DNA from 2 places in the Deinococcus sp. HSC-46F16 genome. Region 2 is predicted to be linked to the other one. Evidence: riboswitches for the same ligand, from Rfam matches in the RefSeq annotation. Region 2 holds a riboswitch; the other holds the start of a gene.
The links. A riboswitch is a leader RNA that binds a small molecule or an ion and turns the genes downstream of it on or off. The one in region 2 is predicted to bind S-adenosylmethionine.
Positions count from the first base shown of each region.

Region 1: it holds a riboswitch for S-adenosylmethionine, as region 2 does, so the genes downstream of both, L1280_RS01425 (O-acetylhomoserine aminocarboxypropyltransferase/cysteine synthase family protein) here and L1280_RS08390 (methionine ABC transporter ATP-binding protein) in region 2, are expected to answer to the same signal.

Region 1 covers NZ_JALJZW010000001.1:263,514-269,264, forward strand. The annotation lists gene L1280_RS01415 (glycosyltransferase family 2 protein) at 1-950, opposite strand, end outside; gene L1280_RS01420 (alpha/beta fold hydrolase family protein) at 1,055-2,071, opposite strand; gene L1280_RS01425 (O-acetylhomoserine aminocarboxypropyltransferase/cysteine synthase family protein) at 2,064-3,392, opposite strand; SAM riboswitch class I at 3,503-3,630, opposite strand; gene L1280_RS01430 (hypothetical protein) at 3,806-5,751, shown strand, end outside.
Region 2 covers NZ_JALJZW010000003.1:175,734-181,484, forward strand. The annotation lists gene L1280_RS08375 (hypothetical protein) at 1-56, shown strand, start outside; gene L1280_RS08380 (MetQ/NlpA family ABC transporter substrate-binding protein) at 244-1,014, opposite strand; gene L1280_RS08385 (methionine ABC transporter permease) at 1,042-1,692, opposite strand; gene L1280_RS08390 (methionine ABC transporter ATP-binding protein) at 1,692-2,663, opposite strand; SAM riboswitch class I at 2,770-2,897, opposite strand; gene L1280_RS08395 (LacI family DNA-binding transcriptional regulator) at 3,124-4,092, shown strand; gene L1280_RS08400 (extracellular solute-binding protein) at 4,089-5,327, shown strand; gene L1280_RS08405 (carbohydrate ABC transporter permease) at 5,404-5,751, shown strand, end outside.

The DNA of each region.
Region 1 (5,751 bases), on a different contig from region 2:
TAGGTCAGGTCCAGCCGTGCCCCCAGCGGCATCGGCGTGCGCCAGATGCGGGGCAGGTTCGGAAAGCATTGCAGGTTGCCGTGCGTCCACCGCGCCCGCTGCCGCACGAAGCGGCGCACGTCGGTCAGGCCCTGCTGGGTCACCCCCGATTCCAGAAAGACGAGGCGGTGCCGCGGGCTGGCGAGCCGCACCTCCAGCCCGCTGGCGAAGTCCTCCAGCAGCACCGGGGGCCAGGGGTCCTGTCCAGCCGCGAGCCGATCTGCCAGGTACGACACCCGCATGAATTGCCCGTTGCCGCCCAGGCCCACCGTCTCCACCCGCTGGCGCAGCAGTTGGATGTGCCGCACGATGTAGAACTCCAGGTCCTGCTGCAGCAGGAGGAGCCGCCCCAACAGCCCGCGCCACCCCCGCGCCCCCACCGCACTCTGGCGCACCCGGATGCGGGCCTGCGCTGCCATCACGTCGGGGTCCGCGAAGACCCGCGCGGCCTCGTCCAGCAAGCCTTGGTCCAGCCGTCCGTCCGCGTCGAAGACGACGAGCACCTGCTCGCCCAGCGGGCCATCCGGCAGCAGACCCCGGCGCAGGAGCTGGGCGACCCCCCAGTTCAGGGCCTCGCCCTTGCCTGTCCGCGCTTGCGGCAGAGCGCGGCGCAGCAGCAGCACGCCGGGATCAGCCTGCCCCACAGCTTCGACCTCCGCCGCCGTGCCGTCGTCACTCCCGTCGTCGATCACGACCAGTCGCGCGTCGGGAGCTGCCGCCCGCAGGTTTCGCAGGGTCGCCCCGATCACCGCCGCCTCGTTGAGCGCCGGAATCACGAACGTGAAGCGCAGGGCGGCCCGGCGGGGCGGGGGCTGCCGGGGCTGCGCGACCAGCGCACACAGCGAGTAGGCCAGGTACATCGACAGCAGCACCAGCCCGATCGCCTCGATCACTTGGAAGGCCGTGGTCATGGCTTCCCGACGCTAACGGGCGGCGCAATGAGCTGCCACCCTCTCCCCGGCTTCTGAGAGAACGCTTGAGTAACGCTGAAGCCAATGGGGGAGGCTGTGGGGGGTCAGGCCAGTGTCCCCAAGAACGCGCCGACCCATTCTGGCAACTCTCCGGGGTCCATCAGGAAAGCGTCGTGGCCGTGCGGACTCTCCAGTTCGCGGTATTGCCCGCGCGGCAGCGTCTCGGCGTGAGTCCGCACCTCGGTGGGCGGATACAGGAGGTCGCTGGAAATTCCGACCACCAGCACCGGCACCCGGATGGACCGCACCTCCGTGTCCGACGGCTGGAACCGGTCCATCGCCCCCGTCAGCGCGAGGTAGGAGCGTTCGTCGAAGCGGGCGGCCAGTTTCTCGCCCTGATGCTCCAGATAGGTGGTGATGTCGGCGGTACCGGGGTGGCGGGTGCCCCAGCCGGGCTGGGTGCGGGCGAAACTCGCGGGGCTGCGGTAGCTCAGGGTGGCGACCATTCGCGCCACCCTCAGCCCTTCGCCGCCGGGAGCCGCGCGAATGGCCGCCCGCGCCGCCGTGTTCAGGCCCACCGCCCACGGCGAGTGGCGGGCGGGCGCCCCGATGATGACGGCCCGCTCCACCAGATCGGGGCACTCCATCAGCCACGCGTAGGCCAGCATCCCGCCCATGCTCGCGCCCACCAGCGAGACCCGCCTCACGCCGAGGTGCTCCAGCAGCGCCCGCCCGACCCGCGCCAGGTCCCGCAGGGTGAGGGGCGGGTCCTCGCCCCCCACGCGCGGCAGCTCGGCCGGGCCGGTCGTTCCCGCGCAGCCTCCCAGCACGTTCGCGCACACGATGAAGTCCCGCGTGGGGTCCAGCGGGCGCCCCGGTCCCAGAAAGTCCGGCCACCACTCATGCACCGCGCTCGTGCCCGTCAGCGCGTGCAGCACGAGGACGGCGTGCTCGGAGGGCGTGCCGTAGGTGTGGTACGCGACCCGAACGTCGTGGGCGGCCTGCCCGCAGTCCAGCAGGAGTGGCGCGTTCCGAAAGAGGAGGGCAGTTTGAGCTTGTACCTCCTCCCGTGTAAGAGGCGGCGGGCCATGCTGGGGGGCCGCGCCACCGCCGTCACACATCCACCAGCGCGGCGGCCAGTGCCTGCGCAAAGTCCTCCTGAATGTCCCCGAGATGCTCGGTCCCCACCGACACCCGCACCAGCCCCGGCGTCACGCCCGCCGCCGTCTGGGTGATCTCGTCGAGCTGCGAGTGCGTCGTGCTGGCCGGGTGAATCACCAGCGTGCGCGTGTCGCCCACGTTCGCCACATGCTGCGCCAGCCGCACCGAGCGGATGAAGGCCTCGCCCGCCTCCCGGCCTCCCCGCAGCTCGAAGGTCAGCACCGCCCCCGCCCCACGCGGCAGGTACGCCTGCGCCCGGTCGTAATGTGGGTGGTTGGACAGGCCGGGGTAGGTCACCCGCGCCACGTCCGGGTGGGCACTCAGCCACGAGGCCAGCGCGAGCGCGTTGTGCGCGTGCCGCTCGGCGCGGAGCGACAGCGTCTCCACCCCTTGCAGGAACTGCCACGCCTGCTGCGGGGCCAGGGTCGGCCCCAGGTCACGCAGCCCCTCGGTGCGGGCGCGGGTGATAAAGGCGACGTTGGGTAGCCCCAGCGCGTTGCCCGTGCCGAACGTCTCCCAGAAGTTCAGCCCGTGGTAGCTGGGGCTGGGCTCGGTCAAGAGGGGGTAGCGCCCGTTGCCCCAGTCGAAGCTCCCCCCATCCACGATAATTCCGCCGATGCCGTTGCCGTGCCCGCCGATCCACTTGCTTGCCGAGTGCAGCACCACGTCCGCCCCGTGCCGGAGGGGCTGGCAGTAGTACCCACCCGCCCCGAAAGTGTTGTCCACGAAGACCGCGACGCCCTTCGCGTGCGCTGCCGCCGCGATCCCCTCGAAGTCGGGCACGTTCAGCGCCGGGTTGCCGATGGTCTCCAGATACACGGCCCGCGTGCGGTCGTCGATCAGAGCGGCGAACTCCTCCGGGCGCTCCTCCTTGCTGGTGAAGCGCACCTCGATGCCCAGCCGCCGCAGGGTCACCCGGAACTGGTTGACGGTGCCGCCGTACAGGTTGGGCGTGGAGACGATGTTGTCTCCGGCCTGCGCGACGTTGGTGATCGCCAGAAACTGCGCGGCGTGTCCGCTCGCCACCGCCAGGGCGCCCACGCCGCCCTCCAGCGCCGCCACACGCTCCTCCAGCACGGCGGTCGTGGGGTTCTGAATCCGGCTGTAGATGTTGCCGAACGAGCGCAGCCCGAACAGATCGGCGGCGTGCCCCGGCGACTCGAACACGTAGGAGTTGGTCGCGTAGATGGGCACGGCCTGTGCCCCGGTCGCGGGGTCGGGACGCTGCCCGGCGTGGACTTGCAGGGTGTCGAAGTGGAGCGGCTTGGGAGTAGACGCCATGACGGCCTCCTCACAGAGAAGAGAAGCGGGAAACTGTGGGGAGCCGCGCCAAAGGCAAGGCCCCCTCTCGGGCAATCGAGAAGGGGCGGGGATTTCATCCGCGTGACCTTCCCTGATCGGTCCCACGCGGGCGGTCATCGTCGACCGCTGGAGGTGGGCTGGCCTTGGCACCGTGACGTGATGGGGTCCGGTTGCCGCGCCGTCGACGAGCCAGGTCTCTCGGGCGCTCTGGATAGGGGTCGCTCCACGCGGGAGCTGTTCAGGACGGTAACAGGCAAAGGCGGGTGGGGTCAACGCGGTTGTCCAGACCAGGCACCCTCCCCAACTGGGTGCATGGCCTCTCCAAAAGCCGCTAGACTTCTCATGGCAACACCCGAGTTCACTCATGGTCCAGCCAGGACCCCAGGAGGCCTATGACCCTTCGCGCCACTGCCCTCTTCCTGCTCAGCGCCTCGCTGCTCGCCTCCTGCACCACCCGGACCCAACCGGCGCCGGGCACCGATACCGAGTTCGGCCGCCTGAGCACCCTCAAGCCCGGCGAACAGGACAGCATCCGCACCCGCCTGAAGGTCAACGTGGTCTTCGTGGGCTACCGGGAAGCCCTGCCCGGTCAGGTCCAGACGGCCCAGAACGTGAACACGCGCGATTTCCGCGACACCCTGCCGAAGTCTTACGAGACGATCGCCCGCATCCCCAGCGCCTATGGCAACACTGAGTACACCGGCAACGTCTTCGACTACGACTACAACTACGTCTTTGCCGACCAGAAGTTTGAGGACGACTTCTTCGGGTACCTGTCGCAGAACGCCACCGAGAAGCCGCTCACGGTCTATCAGAAGTACTTCAACTGTCAGTTCGTGACCGAAACGGACGAGGAGACGGGCGAGGAATATCAGGTGCCCACCGACAAGTGCGAGGCTCCCTCGCCCCTGATCAACCGTCCGGTGGAGAAGAACTTCGAGATCGACGCTCTGGCGACCGAGAACTGGCTGGCCGACAACGTCTCGCGCGTCGGCGTGAAGCCCGGCGAATACACGATCTATCTGGTGAACTGGTACAGCCGCCCGGACTTCAAGTTCCACTCCTACACCCGCGCGGACGCTGCGGACACCGACACCGGGACCCGCTTCGGCGCCCGCGCCAGCCGACGCCTGATCGCCTGGGGCGGCAGCGTGCGCCAGGGCGCGGCCCCGCAGCGCGTGTGGTTCTACGACCTGTCGGCCAACCCCGACCCCTGGACCGACGCCTGGGACGTGACGAACTTCGACTCGACCGGGGACGGCGAGCCCGACTACCGCATGCCGCCCATCTGGGAGTACGGCACCCGCAAGGCGAGCGTCGCCTACGGCCGGAAGGTCAGTGTGGACCTTGCGCGGGTGGTCCGCTACACCGCGCTGAACCTGCTCTTTACCCCCAGCCCGATCTACCGGGTGGCCCTGACGCCGCCCCGGATGCCCGAGGAGATCGAACTCGACGTGCGGGTCGAACAGGGCGAGGGTGCCCGCGACCCCGGCACGCTGCTCAACCGCGCCCTGCTTCAGAGCCGCGTGTCGGTCCTGCAGCCCTTTGCCAAGTTCAGCACCAATGTCCGGCAGACGGCGCTCGACGGCGACCTCGCCGACGTGTACAACTGCTTTTTCCCGGTCGAAGCGGAAGACATCTGCTCGCCCGACTTCGCGGACTTCTCCGGTGAGGAACTGTTCCAGTTCGGGGTGCGCGAGCTGCGCGAGAGCTACAGGGCGGCCGGGGACAAGTACCTGCTGCCGATCTATGCCTTCAACGACGCCAGCGACAGCCAGGGCGGGCTGCTGGGCATTGCCTACGACGACGGTCAGACCGGCACCCAGAGCTTCGTGTATTCCTTCCTGACGCCCAGCCTGATCAACCCCGGCGGGTACGGCTTTACCGACACCACCGTGCACGAGGTCGGGCACCACCTCAGCCTGTCGCACCCGCACGACGGCTACGACAGCGAGGAGGACCTCTCCTACGGCTCCAGCGGATTTTTCCGCTTCGTGGATTCGGGCGACCAGAGTGCGACGATCATGTCCTACAACGACCTGTCGCGCACCTTCGGGCAGTTCAACCTCGACGCGCAGTACCGCTACCTGACGGCCGCGTACCTCAACAACACCAACGCGATTCTGGAAATCGCCCGCCGCGCCGGGAAGGTCCAGGGCGTGCAGGGCGCGGCCCGCAGCGCCGACGCCCTGTTCGCGCAGGCCGAGCGCGAGTACACCGCGATGAACTATTTCAGGGCCGCCGAGTTGGGCCACCAGGGCTACCGCGCGGTGCTGGACGCCGCCACCACGGCGGGCGTGCAGGTGCAGGCCTACAAGTGGTACGAGAACCTGACCGG
Region 2 (5,751 bases):
GCGACCGGCTGGCGGTCGTCGGGGCGGACACGGTGGAGTGGTGGGACGTGCGGTGAAGCCGCTGGGGCCAGGAAAGGCCGTTGTGTCCTGGCCTCCCTGTCCGAGGCTGCCGCCCGCCAGCCCGGTCCCCGCCCCTCACCGGCTGGGTGGGGTGTCCGGCCAGAACTCCCGCGAAGCAGCAAGTACGAGACCCGAAGGAATTGCCCTCGGGTCTGGTGGGGTGAGTGGCGCGGAGGCCCGTCCTCAGAACGCCGGAACGACCGCCCCGCCGTACTTCTTCAGAATGAAGGCCTTGACCTCGGGGCTCTGGAGCGCCCGCGCCAGCTTGAGGTAGTCGGGGTTTTTCAGGGTCGCGGGCTTGGCGACGAGCAGGTTCGCGTAGGGGCTGCGGCGGTCTTCGAGGATCAGCGCGTCTTTCAGGGGGTTGAGGCCCGCTTCCAGCGCGTAGTTCGTGTTGATGATGGCCGCGTCCACGTCCGCCAGGGCGCGGGGAAGCTGCGCGGCTTCCAGTTCGCGGAAGCGCAGGCGCCCAACGTTGGCCGTGATGTCGCGCACGGTGGCCTGCACGCCCACGCCGGGCTTGAGGCGAATCAGCCCCGCCCGCTCCAGCAGCTTCAAGGCCCGCCCGCTGTTGCTGGGGTCGTTGGGCAGGGCGATGGTCGCCCCCGAGCGCACCTCGCGCAGCGACCGCACCCGGCGGCTGTACAGGCCGATGGGCTCCACGTGCACCTTCGCCCCCGCGACCAGCCCCAGCGGGCGGTTTTTCTGGAACTCCTGCAGGTAGGGGAGGTGCTGGAAGAAGTTCACGTCGATGCTGCCGTCCGCCAGCGCGAGGTTGGGCTGCACGTAGTCGGTGAACTCACGGATCACCAGGTTCACGCCCTGCTTGGCGAGGGTCGGCTTGACGAACTCCAGCAGTTCGGCGTGCGGGACGGGCGTGGCGCCGACGCGCAGGGTCCCGGCAGAGGCGAGGGGGGTCAGGGCCAGGGCGGACAGGATCAGGATTTTGTTCATGGGAAACTCCAGGAAGTGGGAGAAAAATTAGCGGTGATCGGCGCGGCGTGTGGCGCGGTCGCCCAGCCACTGCACGCCCTGCACCAGCACGAGCAGCAGCAGCACGGTGGCGACCATCACGTCCGTCTCGAAGCGCTGGTACCCGTAACGGATGGCGAGGTCCCCCAGGCCGCCCCCGCCGATCGCCCCGGCCATCGCGCTGTAGCCGATCAGGCTGACCAGGGTCACCGTGAAGCCGTGAATCAGGGCGGGCCGGGCTTCTGGGAGCAGCACCTTGCCGACGATCTGTCCGGTCGTGGCGCCCACCACGCGGGCGGCCTCGAGGACGCCGGGGGGCACGTCGCGCAGCGCTCCCTCGACCAGCCGGGCCACGAAGGGAATCGCGGCCACCGTCAGCGGCACGATCGCCGCCGTGCTGCCGATGCTGGTGCCCGTGACCAGCCGGGTGAGGGGAATCAGCAGCACCAGCAGGATGATGAAGGGCAGGCTGCGGCCCACGTTGATGGCGGCGTCCAGCACCCGGAACAGGGCAGGATGCGGGCGCAGGCCGCCGGGCCGGGTGAGGGTCAGGGCCACCCCCAGCGCTGTGCCGAGCAGTTGCGCGATCAGCGCACTCGGCAGCACCATCCACAGCGTTTCCAAGGTGGCCTGCCACAGCAGGGGCGCGAGGCTGTCCATCACGCCCTCGCCCCCAGCGGGAAGGAGACCTCACGGGGCCAGAGTGCCGGGTCGGGCGCCGTCTCCGGCAGGGCCAGCCAGGCGTCCACCCCCTGCGGGTGCGGCTCGGCCTGCACCAGCCGCGCCCCCAGGGCGGCCAGCCGCTCCAGCGTGTCCGCGCCCAGGTCGGGGAGGGTGACCCGGCGCAGCGTTTCGCCCGGCGAGAGCGGCACCTGCGGGCGGTGCGCGTCCAGCAGGGCGCGGGTGACCGGGTGGGCGGGCCGGGCCAGCACCTCCCGCGTCTCGCCGCTCTCCACCAGCCGCCCCGCGTCCAGCACGGCGACGTGCGTGCAGGCGGCCCGCACGACCTCCAGTTGGTGGGTCACCACGACCAGCGTGAGGTCGCGGTGGCGCTGCACCTCGGTGAGCAGGGCGAGGATGCCCGCGCTCGTCTCCGGGTCGAGCGCACTCGTGGCCTCGTCGGCCAGCAGGAGGTCGGGGTCCAGCACGAGCGCCCGGGCGATCCCGACCCGCTGCTTTTGCCCGCCGGAGAGCTGCGCGGGATAGCGGCCCGCGAGGTCCGCCAGCCCCACCTGCGCCAGCAGGTCCCGCGCCCGCGCCTCCCGGACCCCGCGCGGCACCCCCGCGAGTTCGAGCGGCAGGGTCACGTTCCCCAGGGCCGTGCGCTGCGCGAGCAGGTTGAAGTGCTGAAAGACGACCCCGATGCGGGCCTGCTGTGAGCGCCGCTGCGCGGGTGCGAGCTGCGAGAGGTCCTGCCCCTGCACCAGCAGGCGGCCCGCGTCGGGCGTCTCCAGCCCGCCTATCAGGCGGACCAGCGTGCTCTTGCCCGCGCCGCTGCGGCCGATGATGCCGACCCGGCGGCCGCGCGGCACCGCCAGCGTGAGGTCCTGAAGGGCCGGGCTGCTCTGGCCCGGATAGGTTTTGCCCACGCCCTCAAACAGCAGGGCGGGCAGGGGAGATGAAACGGACAAACGAACAATCCTCCGTCTGGAAAGGCCGGAGGGGAACAACAAGCGCACGTCCCCTCCCGAGGCTGAGAACGGAGAAGGGGACGCGACGGTGTCGAGCTTGACCCTTCCCTTATCGGTCCCGACGCGGATGAACCATCGTTGGCGCGTGCGGGCTGGTCAGCACCGATGCCGTGATGAGGGCCGGTTGCTGCGGCGGTCTTGGGGCCAGATCCCTCGCGCCGCTCTGGATAAGAGTGGCCCTCTGCGGGCCGTTCAGGAGGCTAGCGCACGGCCCAGACTCCGGGGGGCCAGTTGTCTGGACGGGCACGGCTGAGCCCGCCCCTTGACACCGCTCCCGGAAAAGGGACAATGGCCTTGTAACCGCTTACAATCTGCCCCACCCGGACGGCCTGCCCCGCGTCGCCCGGCTTGTAACCGGTTACAGCCCCCAGGAGCGCTGCCGACCATGAATCCTGTGCCCATGACCCGACCCACCATCGACGACATCGCCCGGGCTGCTGGCGTCAGCAAGGGCACGGTGAGCCGCGTGATCAACGGGCACGCCACGGTGGCCGCCCCGACCCGGCAGCGGGTGCAGGAGGTCATGGCGAACATGGGCTACGTGCCCGACCCGGCCGCCCGGCACCTGAGCTGGCGCACGGGGCGCACGCTGGGCCTCTCCTTTGCCCCGGACGACCCGCTGCTCAGTCCCTACCACGTGCTGTTCCGCCAGGCCCTGGAGGAGCACACCGCCTCGCACGGCGTGCAGCTCGTGAACCTGCGGGCGGACCTGACCCGCCTGGCGCGGCTGCCGGGCGCGGTGCTCGTGATGCACGCGGCGGAGGGCGATCCCCGCCTGAAGCTGCTGCGGGAGCGTGGGGTCCCGGCGGTGCTGATCGGGCACCAGCCCGGCTTCTTCTGGGTCGCGCCCGACGACGAGGGCGGGGCGGCGCTGGCGACCGAGCAACTGGTGCGGGCGGGGCACCGCGACCTCGTGTACCTCGGCGCGGGAGGCAGCCAGGTCGCCCAGGACCGCGAGCGCGGCTTCCTTCGGGCGGCGGGGGCGGCGGGCGCCCGCACCCAGGTGATCGGGGCGGACTTCACCGTGCTGGGCGGCTACCGGGCGACCCGCCGCGCCTGGGAAGGGGGCCTGCGCTGGACCGGCCTGTTTGCCCAGAGTGACGAGAGCGCGGCCGGGGCCATCGCCGCGCTGGACGACCTGGGAGTGCGGGTGCCGGGGGACGTGTCGGTCGTGGGGTTCGACGGCCTGCCCGAGTTGCCCCTGCCCGTGCGCCTCACGACCGTCGCGCAGGACATCAGCCGCATCGCCCGCACCGCGCTCTCGCTGATGCAGGAGGCCACCTCGGGGCGCCCCCCCCGTGGCGAAGTCGTTCCCGTTCACCTCGTCCCCGGCGCGACGGTCGCGCCCCCCCCCGGAGGAACCCCATGAACCGAGCCCTCTGCCTGACCCTCGGCCTCGCCCTCCTCGCCCCGTCCGCCGCCGCGCAGGACGCGACCCGCACGATCAAGATCAACGGCTATGGCGGCACCGATCAGGCGCTCGTCAACGACCTGATCAACCGCTTCGTGCGGCCCGTGATGGCCCGCGAGGGGGTCACAGTCACCTACCAGCCGCTTCAGGGCGACTACAACCAGCAGCTCAGCACCCTGCTCGCCGCCGGGACCGCTGGGGACGTGATGTACCTCCCCGCCGAGACGCTCGACGGCTTCGTGGCGACGCGCAAGATCCTGCCGCTGAACGGGGTCGTGACCACCAGCCCCTTTATCCGCAGCCTCAACACGGCCTTTACCCGTGGGGGGCGGCTCTACGCCATCGCCAAGGACTTCAACACCCTCACGATGGTGTACAACCGCGACCTGTTCGACGAGGCGAAGGTCGCCTACCCCACCAACAACGAGACCTGGACCAGCCTGGCGACCAAGCTACGGCAGGTCAAGCAGCGGCTGGGAGGCGACTACTACGGGACCTGCCTGCAGCCCAACTTTGACCGCTTCGGGGCCTTTGCCTACGCGACCGGCTGGCAACAGTTCGGGAGCAACGGCCGCACCAACCTGGCCGACCCGCGCTTCGCGGAAGCCTTTACCTGGTACACCGGGCTGGCGCGGGACAAGGTGGGCGTGACCCCCAGCGAACTCTCGGCGGGCTGGGGCGGCGACTGCCTGAAGTCCGGCAAGGTCGCGGTCGTCTTCGAGGGCGGGTGGATCGTGAACTTCCTGCGCGACAACGCCCCCAACCTGCGCTACGGCACCGCGCTGATGCCCAAGAACAACAAGACCGGCCAGCGTGGCAACTTCCTGTACACCGTGGGCTGGGCGATCAACGCCGGGACCAAGAACCGCGCCGCCGCCGTCAAGGTTCTCAACCTACTGACGAGCGCCCAGGCCCAGCAGTACGTGCTGGAGCAGGGCCTGGCGATTCCCAGCCGCTCCTCGCTGACGAACAACGCCTACTTCAAGAAGACCGACCCCGGTGCCCAGAACGCCCGCCTCGTCTTCGCCGGGGCCGACGACGGCAACGTCCGCGCCTTTACCTTCGGGCCGCAGGGACCCGACTGGGCCAAGCCCATCAACGAGGCCCTCGCCGCCGTCCTGAGCGGCCAGCGCAGCGCCGCCGACGCGCTGAAAAAGGCGCAGGCGGACATGACCACCTTCCAGCGCCGCTAGAGGCTCCCGGGGGGGCCGGGGAACTCCGTACAGGGGCGCCCGGCTTCCCCCGAATGCCCCGGAAGGAGGCGTGCCCATGTTTCGACGAGGCCAAGTCACGGCGACCGCCTACCTCTTTCTCGCGCCCTTCCTGATCACGAGCGCGGTCTTTTTCTTCTACGCCTTCGGGCGGGCGATCTACTACTCCTTTACCGACTTCAACCTGTTCAACACGCCGCAAGTGATCGGGCCGCAGCCCTACGCGCAGGTGCTGGCCGACCCGTCTTTCCGGCGGGCGCTCGCCAACAGCCTGATCTTCGCGCTGGTCACCACAACGCTCCAGACGGTCTTCGCCCTCTTGATGTCGGTCGCGCTGAACAACCGGCTGCGCGGCATGGCCTTTTTCCGCGCGGCGTGGTATATGCCGTCCATCACCAGCAGCGTG